4 regions of the Terribacillus sp. JSM ZJ617 genome follow, and region 2 is predicted to be linked to each of the others. Evidence: riboswitches for the same ligand, from Rfam matches in the RefSeq annotation. Region 2 holds a riboswitch; each other region holds the start of a gene.
What was found. A riboswitch is a leader RNA that binds a small molecule or an ion and turns the genes downstream of it on or off. The one in region 2 is predicted to bind S-adenosylmethionine.

Region 1 (4,217 bases), on a different contig from region 2:
GGACTGATAATAAGGACGTGATAAGCAGAGCTCCAGCAAGAATCGATTTCTTTTTCATATGAATCCTCCTTAAATAGATTTAAAGTAGAATTCTATGATTTTCTGTCAGATTCCTGTCTATCTGGATTGGGAAAGAAAGGCCTAGTTTGTCGGGAAAAGATAGCTTTTGTCACCCTCCCTTTACAAGGTTTTTGACAAAGATATACTACATACTAACCAAAGCAATCCAAAACCTGAACTAATCTAGGAAACTCACTCTCTGCTGCATAGGATTATTTCAATGCAGCAGCTAATTTAGTAAAAATGACACCCAGTGCATGCGCGCCTGCATCCGGATAACCAAGACTGCGCTCTCCTACCGTTCCAGCACGTCCCATCCGTGCAACGATTTCCTTCGTATTCTCCGCACCAGTAACAGCAGCCTCTGCGCCTTTTTTGAAGGCTGTCTTTACATCTTCATTAGCTGCAGCACTCTGCTTCCAGCTATCCGCACATGGTGCGAGTGCATCAATCAATGTCTTATCCCCGACCTCAGCTCCGCGACCAAAGGAGCGTTCTCCAATATCCTGGATTGCCGTTACGACATGCTGCAGGATATCTGCGAATTCTGTTACAGTGAGCTCTTTCTTCTCACCAGCTGCTTTTCCGGCAGCACGGAACGCGCCACCCCATATTGGTCCTGAAGCACCACCGCAATGCTCCATGATCACCATGGAAGAGGCATCAAGGAAGCTGCCAATCGTAAGGTTGTCTTCATCAAGAATATGTTTCCATTCCCGTTTCAATTGACGGAAGCCTTTTGCCACACTATTACCGAAATCCCCATCTCCAGCGTGGGTATCAAGCTTGTTGAAGGCAGCTTCATTTTCAATGATAATTTCGCTCATTTTATCCACTAAGTAGATGATGTTTTCCAGTGTAATAGAGTCCTCTTTTACTTGTGCATACGCGCTGTCTGTTTCTACCTGATAAGAAACATCCGCATTGTCTGCTGCTTCCTTAAAACTGGAAAACGCTGGCTGCTCCACAGGTCCGTCAATCTTGAGAGCTGGTGTATCTGATTCACTGGAGAGCAGAGTGCGCAGCTCATCATCAAGTGACATAATCGTTACCGACACACCTGCCATATCGATACTAGTCATATAGTTGCCTACGAATATCCGATTTATTTTGATATTCCGTTCAGCAAGCTCACGATTGACAGATTGATTGAACAGATACAATTCTTGTAATGGTGTTCCGCCAAATCCGTTAATCAATAAAGCCGCATCTTCCTCTGGCTGTCCTTCCTTCAGCAGATCCTCGACCATCCGTTTGGCTAATTCGTTGGCTGATAGAACCTTTTCCCGTCGGATACCAGGTTCCCCATGGATACCGACGCCATACTCCATTTCATCCTCTGCAAGCTTGAAGGTCGGTTCACCACCTGGCAATGTGCAGGATGTCAAAGCAACACCGATACTGCGTGTCCGAGAGACAGCTTTTTCCGCTACCGCTTTTACCTGCTGTAAGTCACGCCCTTCAGCCGCAGCTGCTCCAGCGACTTTATGTACAAGTACGACTCCAGCAACACCACGTCTTCCAACTGTATACAGACTATCCTCCACTGCGATATCATCATCTACCTTCACATGATCCACTTCCAGCCCATCTTCCTTAGCGAGGTGGGCCGCGTTCTTGAAGTTCATAATATCCCCGCTGTAATTCTTGATGATAAGAAGCGTACCTTTCTCTCCTGCCGTCTCCTTGATAGCTTGATAAACTTGTATTTGGGAAGGCGAAGCAAACATATCGCCACATACCGCTGCATCCAGCATGCCTTCCCCGACAAAGCCTGCATGGGCAGGCTCATGCCCGCTTCCTCCCCCACTGATTAAGGTAACCTTATTTGTCTGTAATTGTTTTCGTTTGATCACTTTATACTTCTTCAATAATTCGAGTTCCGGGTGAGCCAATACCAGCCCGTGACACATCTCCAGGACAACATCCTCTGGTCGGTTAATGATTTTTTTCATTGGTTATCCTCCTCTAATACAAAGCGAAAGTGTCTTTCTACCTCCAGCTTAACAGAACAATCCAGCAATTGCACAAACTAGGTTGACAAGTCTGAATACTTTGTTTACAATCACTAAAAAAATAGTTTTCTTATCAAGAGAGGCGGAGGGACTGACCCAGTGAAGCCTCGGCAACCGACTGTTACCAGCACGGTGCCAATTTCAGAAGGATATTACATCCTGAAGATGAGAAGCGTGAACGGATGGTAGTTACATACCCGCAGCCCTTCTCTTTTATGGAGAAGGGCTGTTTTCGTACACTCTTGATAAGTGAGCTGCTGGAGGGTAAAGGATGACGAAAGTGAAATTTGCATATTGGGTACCGAATGTGAGCGGCGGGCTAGTCATATCCAAGCTGCCGCAGAAAACGGACTGGAGTTTTGCAGCGAACAAACGCTACGCGCAAATCGCTGAGCAGAACGGCTTTGAATATGCCCTTCTGCAAACACGTTTTATCGCAAGCTACGGCGCTGATAAACAGCTCGAAGCAATAACCCTCGCCTCTGCCCTAGCAAGCGTCACCGAAAAATTGAACCTAATCTCGGCAGTCCATCCAGGTCTTTGGCATCCAGGCGTCTACGCCAAAATGCTCGCTACACTGGACCATATTAGCGGAGGTCGCGCCGCTGTCAATGTTGTCAGCGGCTGGTTCAAACAGGAATTCATCAGCTACGGCGAGCATTGGCTCGATCATGATGAACGATACCGGCGTTCCGAAGAGTTCATCCGTGTGCTCCGGGCATTGTGGGAGGAAGAACAAGCTACCTATCGAGGAGACTTTTACAGGCTATCAGACGCCCCTTTGAAACCAAAACCAGAAAAGCAGATTCCGATATTCCAAGGCGGCAATTCCGATGTGGCTCGTGACATGGCTGCTCGTGTTTCCGATTATTATTTCATGAACGGCAATACACTCGAAGGCTTCCAGCAGCAAATCCAAGACGTGAAAGCCCGTGCAGCCAATCAAGGCCGTGATGTAAAGTTCGCTGTAAACGGCTTCGCCATCGTCCGTGACACAGAAGAAGAAGCTGTATCCCTGCTTCGTGATATTGTGAGCCATGCCGATACGGAAGCAGTCGAAGGCTTTCGTGAGTCCGTCAAGGACGCTGGTCAAGCAACCCAAAGCAAGCAAGGCATGTGGGCAGACTCTTCCTATGAGGATCTTGTTCAATATAATGACGGTTTCAAAACCGGTCTGATAGGTACGGCAGAACAGGTAGCTGACCAGATCATTCGTCTTAAACAAATTGGTGTTGACCTCGTCTTAACTGGCCATTTCCATTACGAAGAAGATCTGGAGCGCTTCGGCCGTGAAGTCATTCCACTTGTACGTGAGAAAGAAGCAGCACTGGAAGATGTGACACAGCCCATTTGATATGGGCTGTTTTAACTTAATAAGCTTCCATGATAGCAGATTATTTATACTATTTTTTTAGCTCTCTATTTCTTTCACAAAAATAAAACTAGATTTTCCTCGTTTGTTTAGAAGCAAATCATCTCTTAGTATTTGGCTTCATTTGAAACTCCTTATACTCATTACTTGAACTTCTAATCTTATTTATTTCAAAAACCTACATTAAAAGTCCCGTTTCGCAATCTATCTCTATGTTAAAATAAGTGAACATGCTTTTCACTCTATCAATAAGGAACGGGAAACGATATGAATAAAAAGGACATCGCAACGATTCGCAGGCAATTTAAAAAAGGCAATGATAAACTTAAAATCTCTGATATTTTCAACGTATATATCATGAAAGAATCCAGTGACATCTATCATCACGAAAGTATGCCGTTTGGCATGCTGGATGAAGATCAACAGGAGTTGTTCTTGGGCAATTTCAAAAAAGTACTAGCAGGTCAGCCTGATGAGAAACTATTTGAACTGAAATTCAAACGGGATGTGGAGGACAGCAGCCAATTCATCCTGCACCGCGGCTTACTAACAAATGATGTAGAAGAATGGACGAACGACATGCTGAAGCTTGTTGCTAAGATGCTGGAAGACAGACAGTATGAGCATGATGTGGTCATCTCATTCATCAAGGCAGAATACCTGAAAGCCCAGAAACGCCAGGGTGATGATCAAGAGGAAAGCGCCAATGATACAATGTACTCCCACTCCTTCCTGCTATGCAGTATCAACAAGACACAGGAACCGAAAAA
Region 2 (4,217 bases):
CGAAGAAAATCTCATCTTCTGTCTCCTTATAAAAGAGCGGTTTGATGCCGAATGGATCACGTGCTCCGAAAAGTGTTTTCTTTTCTTTATCCCATAGCAAGATGCTGAACATACCGCGAAGCTCTTTAAATGCTTCCGTTCCGTATGTATGGTACATCGCAGCGATGACCTCGGTATCGGATTCCGTTTTGAACTCTGCGCCTTTTTTCAGCAATTCTTCACGAAGCTCTACATAGTTGTAGATTTCTCCGTTGAAGACCATCCAGATTTTTTCGTCGTCATAGCTTAATGGCTGGACACCAGCCTCGATATCAATAATACTCAAGCGGCGGAAACCGAATGATACATGCTCGTCATGGTAATATCCTTCATCATCCGGACCGCGGTGCGTGATGATGTTGTTCTGTTGTTTGAATTTATCCTTATCAGCTTGCGTTAGTTGTTTTACGTTCTTTCTAATTACGCCAATCAAACCACACATTTACTTATTAGCCTCTCTTTCATTACTTCTAGCCATTAATTATAGCATAAAACAATTCGGTTCTTGAAGGAAGATTATGGGCGCCGACACAAAAAAAAGCAAGAGCGTAATTATCGCTCTTGCCTTTCAAGCAGATTATGCAAATGTATAGCTTTCCAGCTGTACTGCTTTGTCAGTCTGCTCCCAAGGGAAGTTTTTATCTGTACGTCCGAAGTGACCGTATGCAGCTGTATCTTTGTAGATTGGCTGACGCAGGTTCAGCATTTTGATGATGCCGGCAGGACGAAGATCGAATAGATCGCGTACTGCTTTTACCAATGCCTCTTCGGATTGTTTGCTTGTTCCGAAAGTATCGATACTGATGGAAACTGGTTCAGCAACACCGATTGCATAAGCAAGCTGTACTTCACATTTATCAGCAAGACCTGCTGCAACAATGTTCTTCGCCACATAACGTGCTGCATAAGCACCGGAACGGTCCACTTTCGTAGCATCTTTCCCGCTGAATGCTCCGCCCCCGTGACGAGCATAGCCGCCATACGTATCAACGATGATTTTACGGCCAGTCAGACCTGCATCACCTTGCGGCCCGCCGATAACGAAACGACCTGTCGGATTGATGATGTATTTCGTATTTTCGTCCAGCAATTCCGCTGGAACAACAGGTTTGATAACAAGCTCTTTCAAATCAGCGTGGATCTGAGATTGCTCGACTTCCGGATGATGCTGCGTGGAGATGACAATCGTATCAATACGTACTGGATGATCGTTTTCATCATATTCTACCGTTACTTGTGTTTTCCCATCCGGACGCAAGTAATCCACAGTTTCATCTTTCCGTATCTTCGCCAATTGCTTGGATAGACGGTGCGCCAGTGAAATTGGCAGAGGCATGTATTCTGGTGTTTCATTGCTTGCATAGCCAAACATCAAGCCTTGGTCACCTGCGCCGATTGCATCGATTTCTTCGTCTGTCATCAGCCCTTCACGAGCCTCAAGCGCCTGATCGACACCGCCTGCGATATCTGGAGATTGCTCATCGATTGCTGTCAATACAGCACATGTATCAGCATCAAAGCCATATTTCGCACGTGTATAACCAATTTCCTTGATTGTTTTACGGACGATGCTTTGGATATCAACATAAGCGCTTGTTGTGATTTCACCTGCAACAAGTACAAGACCTGTCGTAACAGTCGTCTCACAAGCAACACGGGCATTCGGATCCTTAGCTAGTATTTCATCTAATATAGCATCCGAAATCTGGTCACAGATTTTATCCGGATGGCCTTCAGTAACGGATTCTGAGGTAAATAATCGACGATTAGCAGTCATTCTGCCAAATCCCCCTTCAACTACGATTAATACGGAAGTTTTACTCTTTCCAAGTATGTTATTAAGAAACTTGATAATGGGTGAAGGTTGAAAGAGCACTACCAATAGTATTGCTCTTTTTCTGTTATTAAGCCGTTACATAAAAAAAACCTTCCATCATAACAGAAGGATGGCTTATTCCCTCTCTTATCGTTCAAGGTATCCCTTGCTCAGGTTGAGCACCATTTCACAAATGTGACGGTTGCCGGGTTTCTTAGGGCCTGTCCCTCCGCCTACTCTGAATAAGAGTGTTTTCCGTTCGCAACTATGTTATCGGAACAGCCTACAGAAGTCAACAAAATCATGTTAATACCAACTAAAAAACTAGGAATTATTATTCGATAAAGCATCCGCTTATTGATTGCATTTTAAAATAGTATGTATTAATATTTTAATGTGTTATACTAATTAAAAATTTAAAAAAGGCGGGATCCAGATGCGAATGATGCACGCATTAACAGCGTTAGAAGAAATGCGCTCCCAATCCAATGTAAGAAAAAACTTATCCGCGGCTCAGCTGACGGAGGCGGCATTGTCCCGCCAGGAAGCACGTCTGACAAAGACTGGTGCTCTGCGGGCTGCGACAGGAAAATATACCGGCCGCTCACCAAAAGATAAATTCATCGTCAAAGACGAGCTTTCCGAAAACAAAGTGGACTGGGGAAAAGTCAACCAGCCTATCAGCGAAGAAATATTCGAACACTTATTAGGTAAAGTCGTCGACTACCTGCAGGCGCAGGAAGAAGTTTTCTCATTCCAAGGCTTTGCCGGAGCTGATGAACGCTACCACCTTCCGATACAGGTAATCAATGAATACGCTTGGCATAATCTGTTTGCCCACCAATTGTTCATCCGGCCGAGTGAAGAAGAGCTGGCTGCACATAAACCTGCATTCACTGTCATCTCTGCTCCTGGTGTAAAAGCAGATCCGCTAGTCGATGGCACTAATTCAGAAGCATTTGTAATCGTCTCTTTCAAACAGCGCGTAATCGTGATAGGCGGTACAGAATATGCCGGGGAAATGAAGAAATCCATTTTCTCTGTAATGAATTTTCTCCTGCCGCAGCAGGAGATCCTTCCGATGCACTGCTCAGCCAACGTCGGACCTGATAATGATACAGCCCTCTTCTTCGGTTTATCCGGAACAGGTAAGACGACACTATCAGCTGATCCGAACAGACCTTTGATCGGGGATGACGAACACGGCTGGTCACCTGATGGTATCTTCAATATCGAAGGCGGCTGTTACGCTAAGTGCATCAATCTTTCCGCTGAAAAAGAGCCGGAAATTCATGGCGCCATTAAATTCGGTACGATTCTTGAAAATGTAGCAGTTGATGAAGCTGGTGTTTGTGATTATGAAGATGGATCTGTAACGGAAAACACACGTGCAGCTTACCCGATTGACTACATCAAGGGCAGTCTGCCGAAGAGCTTGGCAGGTCATCCAAAAACAATCGTCTTCCTGACAGCAGATGCGACCGGCGTCCTGCCGCCAATCAGTAAACTGACAACTGAACAGGCAATGTATCACTTCCTTAGCGGCTATACGAGCAAGCTTGCCGGAACAGAGCGAGGCGTCACAGAACCTGAAGCAACATTCTCGACTTGCTTCGGTGCTCCATTCCTGCCGCTGGCACCTTCTGTTTATGCTGATATGCTCGGGGAAAAAATCAGTGAGCATCAAGCAGAGGTATATCTAGTCAATACCGGCTGGACGGGTGGAGATTATCACTCCGGTTCCCGAATGAAGCTTGCCTTTACAAGAGCAATGGTTCAGGCTGCTCTCAGCGGAGAACTGCATGATACAGAGACTACGCAAGATCCGATCTTCGGCCTGCATGTTCCTGTTTCTATTGCAAATGTGCCAGCAGAGCTGCTGATGCCGGAAAATGCATGGGAGGATAAAGCTGCTTACAAAGCGAAGGCACAAGAACTTGCAGTAAAATTCCATCAAAATTTTGCTAAATTCGATTTCATTGATGAAACTGTCCGCCAAGCAGGACCGCTATACAGATAAAAAGAACTGCCCCATAATCGGGGCAGTTCTTTTACATTGTCTTTTCAAACTTATCTATATGGTGCAATGCACTAGGCAGCACCTTATCTTTCATCATAAAGCTATATTCTGCATGCTGTGCCAGATGGGAAGGGAACTTCTCGACCAGTACTGGTCCATATGTTTCCAAGTAATTGGATTTCTTTTTCAGTTCCGAAATGATGGCATAATAGACATTCTTTACGATATGTCCAGCCTTGCCAGCTACGAAGTACTGACCGACATACTTCAGCTGCTGAACCACACCGCCAGTCTCCTCCATTACCTCCCGCAAAGCAGCGTGCTCAGCGGTTTCTCCTTTTT
Region 3 (4,217 bases), on a different contig from region 2:
CTGTATATTGACTCAGAAGCCGATCAGATAATGTATATTCCTGCTGCAGTTCCAGGTCATAGATGCGGACCATGAAGTATTTCCCGAAAGGAACGGATCCAATAAACCGATAACGTTTCGTCTCATCTAAATACATAGGCCACCTCCAACAAAAGTGTAGCATGTATCGACTCCCATATGCATATTTTCTCCATAATATACAGAAAACTTACATTTAATTAACTATTATAATCGAGGTGACTGCCTAGAAGGAGCGGCTCTGTTCGTCCGCTGTACCTGTAACAAGAACCCCTCTTCCGGGATAAGATTCCACATGATTACCACGCAGGTATGCACCAGTTATAGGTGACTGCTCATCACCTTTCAGCCTTATCGCTGAGGCATAATTTCCGCCGCCGCAGATGGTGTTCTGTATGACCAGGAAATTCTTGATAGGGTTGCTGCGCCCAGTAGGACGGTTCTTGCTGTCCGTGTCATTTCTGCCGTCTACATGATTTGGATGAATAGCAATCCCACCACCACATGATTCTATTCGATTATTGTAAAGAACAACATTCCGCCATGAATAAGCACGGACAGCCCATTGGAGCGTTTCCTTCATTACATTGTCTGTCACGAAAATACGTTCATGCCATCTGTCTGCTGTTGCAGAGTGTGATCCAATAGCCCTTCCCCAGCTTCCTTTTGTCTCAGACGGCCCAAAACTATTGTGATGAACCCAAATATCCTGACATGTTGTGTGGTCGAACACAGATCCTCCCCACGGGAAAACCCTGCGTGCTTTAGCTAAATCAAGCTGAATTGCTTCACTGTATGTGCGCTTTCCCCCACGGTCATCATAGCCGAGGAACTGACAATGGCGCACTTCGATATTACGTACAGCATTCAATTCGATTGCATGCCCTCCGCCATGTTCCACCAGCCGCAGCTGTTCGATAATCACATTCTCCGCATGCGCCAGCACAAAGCTAGTGCCTCCACGGTAGGCTGGGTAGTTTGCATCCCACGTTCCGCCTCGAATGATCAGATTGCCATTGCCGCTATAAGAACGCATTCGATTCCGCCTGCGTAAATTTAGCAGCATCGGTCCATGATGCTTTTTTCGGAATATAGAATTATCATCCGCCTCAAAGAACGTGTTTGGCTTGAGACGTAAAGGACGTCGCAGTGTGTAAAGTCCTGGCGGAAAGACAATATGTATGCCCTTCTTTCGATCAGCCAAGTTCAACAGCTGCTGAATACCTTTTGCATCATCATGTCTTCCATCCGCTCTGACCAGCGGGTGATCGGTTGCTACTACTGTATAAGCTGACTTTAACAATTCATCTAAATGATTGCTTGTTCGGCTTATGTCTCGAAGCTTTTCTGCCAGTTGACTGAAAACAGCTGGTAACTTTTGTTCCTTATCCATCCTGCCGCCTCCATTTCGTGAGTATTTTATCCATTAACCGAATTGGAAACGGCTTAATCATATGGAGAGCAACTTTATGGCAAGACCGCAAATGAACGAACAGGAAATCCTGACGCTTTTCCTGCTTTCGGAACGATATTAAAGATGAACGCACCTTTTTCTGGCAGCTGATCCAAGTTCGTCAGCAGCTCCACTTGATAGGAATCCTGTTCCAGCACATAATATTCACCAAGCAACGCACCGTTTTTCTGAAAATCGACTGCTGCATCCGTATCAAATGTCTCATGTCCTACCGCTTTGATATTACGTTCTTCATACAGGAATTTCAGACTATCCAGTGACCAGCCAGGGGAATGACTGTTTCCCTGTTCATCTTTATTATCCATCTGTTGCTGATTTGGCCAGCGCTTGCTCCAGTCCGTGCGTAAAGCAACAAACGTGCCAGGCTCAATCTTGCCATATTCTGATTCAAACGTCAGAATATCATCCACAGACAGTGAATAGTCATGATTTGCAGCAGCTTCTTTGGATTTATCAATTACAACAAGCGGTAATACCAATTCTTTCAGATCGAGTTCTTCTAAATATCGTGTATCCCGCACAAAGTGGATCGGTGCATCCAGATGCGTACCGTATTGTCCCGGAAAAGTAAAGCTCTGGGCGAAGAAGCCATCTTCATGGGAGAATAGTGTTTCGAACATTGCAGAATTGAATGCCGAGAAATGCGGAGACTCAGGACCAAATGTATGCGTCAGATCCACCCACTTCTTTTCTCTTAATACTTCCAACGCTTTACTCAATTCGTTTGACATAAACTCTCACCTCATATAATTAGTTTAAGAGAACACAAAAAACCTCTCCTAAATAAGAAGAGGTTTGCTACATTATGTAGTCCGATTCTTATCTAGTCTGGAATTAGCACAGTACATATAGTCTGTTGCTGAAGCTTCATTGGGCCAGTCCCTCCGCCTCTCTTGATAAGAGAATATTCTGTTAACTAATACTATATAGTAAAACCGCTTAACAGTTCAAGAAAATTAACTATAGCTAGTTATATATTTGGCGACTGCTATCATTGCTCGAGCCCACTATCCTCTTTGATGTTCATAACAATAGACATTCCCGCTAAATCGATTGTGATTAGCCTTACAGAAGGACTCTACCTTTTTAGAGACTGCGACATTACAGATGTAACATTTGGCATTGGTAGACTGTACAGCAGATGTCTCTTTATGTTTCTTCTGTTTCAACGCTTCAATATGCTCTTTTCTAATATTAGGATCCTTTATGTTCTTTTCACTTAATATACTGTGCATACGTGAAATATCTTCATCAGAGAATATAGGAGAATTGCTCTGTACTCTTAAAACATTCATTTTTCTGTTTATGTACTCCGATAATTCCGTATCATAAACGATGAGATCATTCGATTGAACTTTTCTCAGTTCTTCATTCACTTTAAACGTACATCTTCTAGTAAATGAGACAATGGAAACAATATTCGTGTCCTCTTCTAGTGATAGAATCGATTTTAGTGCTTGGACATGTCCATAATTTTGATGAAAAGGATTCATCATCGGAAACTTTCCATTCACACTCCACTTTTCTCTATTTCGATCACCATATATTGTTCCGGCGTAATTTTTTGTTTCAACTACAAATATCGCCCTAGAGGTAAAAATGAAGTGATCAATTTGTGAATATCCTGATTTAGCACGAGAATTAAGGATTAATACGTCACTTAAATAACGGCTGTCCTTAGGAAGCTGATCAAGCTGTATATTGATTTTGTACTCTCCAAGTTCGCCAATTCTGGTTGAATTTATTTTAGGTTTCTTTGCTTTTGATTCTGTTTTAGGTTTTTCCGATTTTACATTTGATTTCTGTGACTTAGATTTTTTACCAAACAACTTTTGAAACAGTTTAATCAGCCTCTTTTCAATTACCACATTCAAATCTGCAGTTGTAAAAAATATAATATAATAGGATAACCTTACCATAGTTTAAATGTAATAATATGTATTAAATTAGATAAATAAAAAAGGAACACCTTATAATAAGGTTATTCCCTTTTTCACAATTCATGTTAACCCATATAAACACTGTCACACGTCCCAGCCTGCGGCTCATAAAAACAATGGTCTTTAAATTGACCCGCAAAAGGCTGACCGTACCATGTCGGAGGGCATGGTGCATACGGGTTAAAATACCAAAGCGCGTACGCAGCAGGCTGTTGTCTCCAGGATTTCAGATTCCTTTCTGCCAATCTTCTTTCCTGCTCACGTGCTCGCTGGTAAAACACATTTCCTTTCTGAACAGCCTCAAATGAGTAATTCCCGCCTTGTATTTGGAAAATAACATCGTTAATCGATCTTACATCTGCAAAATCCAAACAATCAGCTACAGCACGATTTACAATGACATTCCCTACAAACAGCATTCCCAGCTGCCCTTCCCCTTCGGCTTCTGCACGCATCATTCTAGCCATCAAATCAATGTCCGAACTATTGTATTGTACTCTCGCCATGTTATCACCCCACATACAGCGTATGAAAAAGACCCGCTTTCATGTCATTGTATTAGAGGAGGGCTTAGTCATATGTGTGGAAAATTCATTTTTTCTCCCATTCCACACCAGTGTTTTCTATAGGACCAGATAAAATCAATTATGTTCTGCTGCAAAATAGGCTTCCAGCCACGTATCAGCCATCAGTCTATTACCGGCGTCCGTCATATGCACACCGTCTGTTGTCAAATCCGTTTGCGCCGTTTGCAAAAAGGCGGTATGAGTCGGGACGAGTCTCGC
Region 4 (4,217 bases), 840 kb from region 2:
TCGATCAGTTTGCGACAACTCGGGTGACAATGGGTATCAATCCGTTCGACTTCACGTGGCTGCTGGAACCCAATGAGACATTTCAAACACCAGAAGCAGTGCTTGTTTATGCAGCGGATGGTTTGGGAGGAATGTCGCAAACGCTGCATGGGTTCTATCAGCAGCATCTAGTAAGAGGAGAATACAGAGATAAAGAGCGGCCGATTCTGATTAATAACTGGGAAGCGACGTATTTTGATTTTGATGCTGATAAAATTGAGGCAATCGCTAAGGCTGGCAGTGAGCTAGGAATCGAGCTTTTCGTATTGGATGATGGCTGGTTCAAAAAACGGAATTCAGATTCCACATCATTGGGAGATTGGTTTGTCGATAAAACGAAGCTGCCGAATGGACTTGAAGATGTGGCGAAACGTGTAAACGATTTAGATATGCAATTTGGACTTTGGTTCGAGCCGGAAATGGTATCGGTGGACAGTGATTTGTACCGTGAGCATCCTGACTGGTGTCTGCATGTGCCGGATCGATATCGTACGGAAAGCCGTGATCAGCTCGTGCTCGATTTTTCAAGACAGGACGTTCGGGAGGAGATTATTAAGCGAGTAGCAGCCATCTTGGAAAGTGCCCCAATCACTTATGTGAAATGGGATATGAACCGTCATCTGTCTGAGGTTGGTTCTGCCTTGCTTCCTCCTGAGCGTCAGCGGGAAACGGCACATCGACATATTCTCGGAGTCTATGAAGTGATGGATAAGATCACTTCCCGTTTTCCGCAGATTCTGTTTGAAAGCTGCTCAGGCGGCGGCGGCCGCTATGACCCGGGAATTCTGTATTACATGCCACAAACATGGACAAGTGATAATACAGATGCTGTCTCAAGGCTTAAAATTCAGCATACTACAAGTTTGCTTTATCCCATTGCTTCGATGGGTGCCCATGTATCCGATGTTCCGAACCATCAAGTACACCGATTTACTTCATTGGAGATGCGGGGTGACGTCGCGATGGCAGGGAATCTGGGATACGAGCTGGACCTCACAAAGCTTAGTCCTGAGGAGAAGGAAGTCGTCAAGCAGCAGATTAACACCTATAAGGAGATTCGCAGACTTGTTCAGTTCGGTCGATTCTATCGGCTGAAAAGTCCTTTTGAAGGCAATGAAACTGCTTGGATGTTTGTTAACGAAGATAAAACAGAAGCTTTTGTCTGCTATTATCGTGTTCTGGCAGAGCCAGCAGCACCACTCGCTTCTTTACGGATGAAGGGATTGGATGAAGCTAAAAACTACAGAATCAATGGTACGGAAGAAATATATAGTGGTGATGAACTGGCGTACAGCGGTATTCGTGTACCTGCAGACCTTATTGGGGATTTTGTGAGTTACACTTGGCACCTAACAGCTGAATAACATTGAAAGTCGCATTTTTGATGCGACTTTTTTATTAGGCTGTATAGGAAAACAGGCTTGGCTATCGTATACTTTAGCTACTATTCCAAACTAGCCAATATGCGTCTTATTATGATTGAAAGGCTGTGAAGCACCCTTTTTCTAAAATGCATAAACAGCTAACGCAAGCTGGCCACAGCAAGGGATTATCCAATACCAGAAAAAAGAATTTTAAAAAAGTGATTGACTTTCAATCTGCAATCCCATAACATGGTAATCAAATCTTACAACTGCATACTTGTTTTATTCTTATCCAGAGAGACCGAGGGATCAGGCCCTATGACGTCTCGGCAACGGGTTTATTATTAAATACCGTGCCAATTCCTGCAAACGCTCATGAGCGTTTGGAAGATGAGAATGAGGAAGTTTCATACGTGGAGCCCTCTTTTTCTGGATAAGGAAAAGAGGGCTCTTTTGTGTTGATGGGAGGAAAATGATGATTACTTTCAAGGATGTTTCAAAGACATTTACAATCGGAAAACGGGAAGTGCATGCTGTTAGAAATGTGAATCTGACAATCGAGGAAGGAGAGATATTCGGCATTATCGGCTTTAGCGGAGCCGGTAAAAGTACCTTGCTCAGGCTTGTCAATGTACTGGAAAATCCGACAGCAGGTTCGGTGGAAGTGCAAGGTGTGGATTTAGCCAGTCTTCGTCCTAGTGAAGTTCGGAAAGTACGCCGCAGGATAGGGATGATCTTTCAAAATTTCAATCTGTTAACCTCGCGGACTGTTGCTGGTAATGTTGCTTATCCTTTGAAACTGGCAAAAATGCCGCGAGCTAAAATAAAAGAGAGAGTGAATGAACTTCTCCATTTCGTCGGACTGTCGGATAAAGCAAAGGATTATCCGGAACAGCTGTCAGGAGGACAAAAGCAGCGAGTTGGCATTGCCAGAGCATTAGCCACATCACCGGATATTCTGATTTGTGATGAAGCAACTTCGGCACTGGATCCTGATACAACAGGTGAAATTCTTCGTCTACTTAAAAAGGTGAACAAGGAATTCGGTATTACAATTCTGCTGATCACGCATGAGATGCATGTGATTCAAGCTATCTGTGACAAGGTTGCTGTTATGGAGGATGGAGAGGTTATAGAAACTGGCGGTGTATTCGATACATTCACAAGTCCTGTCCACCAGACGACAAAACGTTTTATCCGCTCCGTTCAGCAGGATCTCCCATCTCCATCGTTATTAGATGAGTGGCGGCAAAAAGGCGGGAAGCAGCTGTACAGAATCATTTTCAAAGGAGAGGTGGCAAGCGATCCAGTCTTATCCCGGGTAACAAGAAAGCACGATATTGACGTGAATATCGTCTATGGTTCCGTCCAAGAAATCCAGGCAAAATTCTACGGCAATTTGCTTGTCAGCTTTGACGGTGACGAAGGTAAAACAGCCGGTGCTGTAAGGGAATTGGAAGAGATCGTACAAATAGAGGAGGTGGATGTGGCATGGGCGTAGATTGGCAAACTTTTTGGCCGCGTATTGTCGAGGCGACTGGTCAGACGATTCTGATGGTGGCTGTCACATTGGTCATAGGTTCTATATTCGGCATCATTCTCGGACTTCTACTATTCATAACCCGTAAAGGAAACATTCTGGAAAATGCGTTCCTTTTTCAAATTATCAACTTCCTGATCAACATTATCCGCCCGATCCCCTTCATTATATTCCTAGTCGCGATCAGTCCGCTGACCAGAGAGGTGATTGGCACGACCATCGGTACATGGGCCGCGATCTTCCCGATGAGCATCGCAGCTGCATTCAGCATCGCACGAGTTGTAGAAAATAACTTCATCAGTATTGACCCGGGTGTCATCGAGGCAGCTAAGGCCATGGGAGCCAGTCCTCTTCAGATAATCTTTACCATCTTGATTCCGGAAGCTCTCGGTCCGCTCGTTCTCGGATTGACGTTCATTACCATCAGTTTGATTGATTTCTCGGCAATGGCAGGAACGGTCGGCGGCGGGGGTCTCGGACATGTAGCGATGACATATGGCTACCAGCGGTTTGATACGAGCGTCATGATTGTTACAGTCGTTATCTTAATTGTGCTTGTCCAGCTTGCCCAATGGGTCGGCAATACACTTTCAAGAAAAATTTTAAGGAGATGATCGACATGAAAAAAGCTCTACTTGGAATCGTTTCGTTAGCCTTTGTATTTATCCTTGCAGCGTGTGGGAGCAGCTCAGCAGATGGCAGCCAAACAGTGAAAATCGGTGTAACAGGTTCTGATGGGGATCAATGGCCAATTTTGAAGGAAAAGGCGAAGGAAGAGGGCATCAATATCGAACTTGTGGAATTCTCTGACTATACACTGCCAAACCAAGCGTTGGCCAACGGTGAAATCGACATGAACTCATTCCAGCATATCGCCTTCCTGAGTCAATATGCCAAAGAAAATGGCGATACTATTGTACCAATCGGTTCGACAGTCATTGCCCCAATTGGAGCTTATTCAGAGAAAATCGAAAGCCTTGATGAACTGAAGGAAGGCGATAAGATTGCTATCCCGGATGATCCATCTAACCAAGCTAGATCACTGCGGGCTTTGGAAGCAGCTGGCGTTATAAAATTAGCGGATGACTTTGGCCAGTTCGGAGATCCATCCAAAATTGTAGAGAATCCGAAGAACATTGAAATCGTACCTGTTGTTGCCCAGCAAACTCCACGTGTCTTGCCGGATGTAGCAGCATCTTTCATCAATAATGGCATAGCAGGTCAGGCAGGTCTCGATCCGAAGGAGGATCCAATCTATTTGGAAAATGCCAATG

Region 1: another riboswitch for S-adenosylmethionine. It lies ahead of sfnG (dimethylsulfone monooxygenase SfnG); the one in region 2 lies ahead of metK (methionine adenosyltransferase).
Region 3: another riboswitch for S-adenosylmethionine. It lies ahead of ACH6C1_RS10585 (cyclase family protein); the one in region 2 lies ahead of metK (methionine adenosyltransferase).
Region 4: another riboswitch for S-adenosylmethionine. It lies ahead of ACH6C1_RS01955 (methionine ABC transporter ATP-binding protein); the one in region 2 lies ahead of metK (methionine adenosyltransferase).

What each region holds. Positions count from the first base shown of each region.
Region 1 covers NZ_JBISEQ010000003.1:10,582-14,798, reverse strand. Annotated here, with positions in the region: gene ACH6C1_RS11585 (zinc-dependent metalloprotease) at 1-58, opposite strand, end outside; gene dhaK (dihydroxyacetone kinase subunit DhaK) at 273-2,015, opposite strand; SAM riboswitch class I at 2,143-2,247, shown strand; gene sfnG (dimethylsulfone monooxygenase SfnG) at 2,347-3,429, shown strand; gene ACH6C1_RS11570 (DUF4317 domain-containing protein) at 3,715-4,217, shown strand, end outside.
Region 2 covers NZ_JBISEQ010000001.1:1,227,130-1,231,346, reverse strand. Annotated here, with positions in the region: gene asnB (asparagine synthase (glutamine-hydrolyzing)) at 1-481, opposite strand, end outside; gene metK (methionine adenosyltransferase) at 617-1,816, opposite strand; SAM riboswitch class I at 2,000-2,104, opposite strand; gene pckA (phosphoenolpyruvate carboxykinase (ATP)) at 2,292-3,875, shown strand; gene ytkD (RNA deprotection pyrophosphohydrolase) at 3,907-4,217, opposite strand, start outside.
Region 3 covers NZ_JBISEQ010000002.1:845,569-849,785, forward strand. Annotated here, with positions in the region: gene ACH6C1_RS10575 (hypothetical protein) at 1-136, opposite strand, end outside; gene ACH6C1_RS10580 (glycosyl hydrolase family 28-related protein) at 245-1,411, opposite strand; gene ACH6C1_RS10585 (cyclase family protein) at 1,486-2,223, opposite strand; SAM riboswitch class I at 2,309-2,395, opposite strand; gene ACH6C1_RS10590 (nuclease-related domain-containing protein) at 2,500-3,360, opposite strand; gene ACH6C1_RS10595 (cell wall hydrolase) at 3,498-3,938, opposite strand; gene ACH6C1_RS10600 (SGNH/GDSL hydrolase family protein) at 4,074-4,217, opposite strand, start outside.
Region 4 covers NZ_JBISEQ010000001.1:391,685-395,901, forward strand. Annotated here, with positions in the region: gene ACH6C1_RS01950 (alpha-galactosidase) at 1-1,403, shown strand, start outside; SAM riboswitch class I at 1,689-1,800, shown strand; gene ACH6C1_RS01955 (methionine ABC transporter ATP-binding protein) at 1,879-2,904, shown strand; gene ACH6C1_RS01960 (methionine ABC transporter permease) at 2,895-3,557, shown strand; gene ACH6C1_RS01965 (MetQ/NlpA family ABC transporter substrate-binding protein) at 3,563-4,217, shown strand, end outside.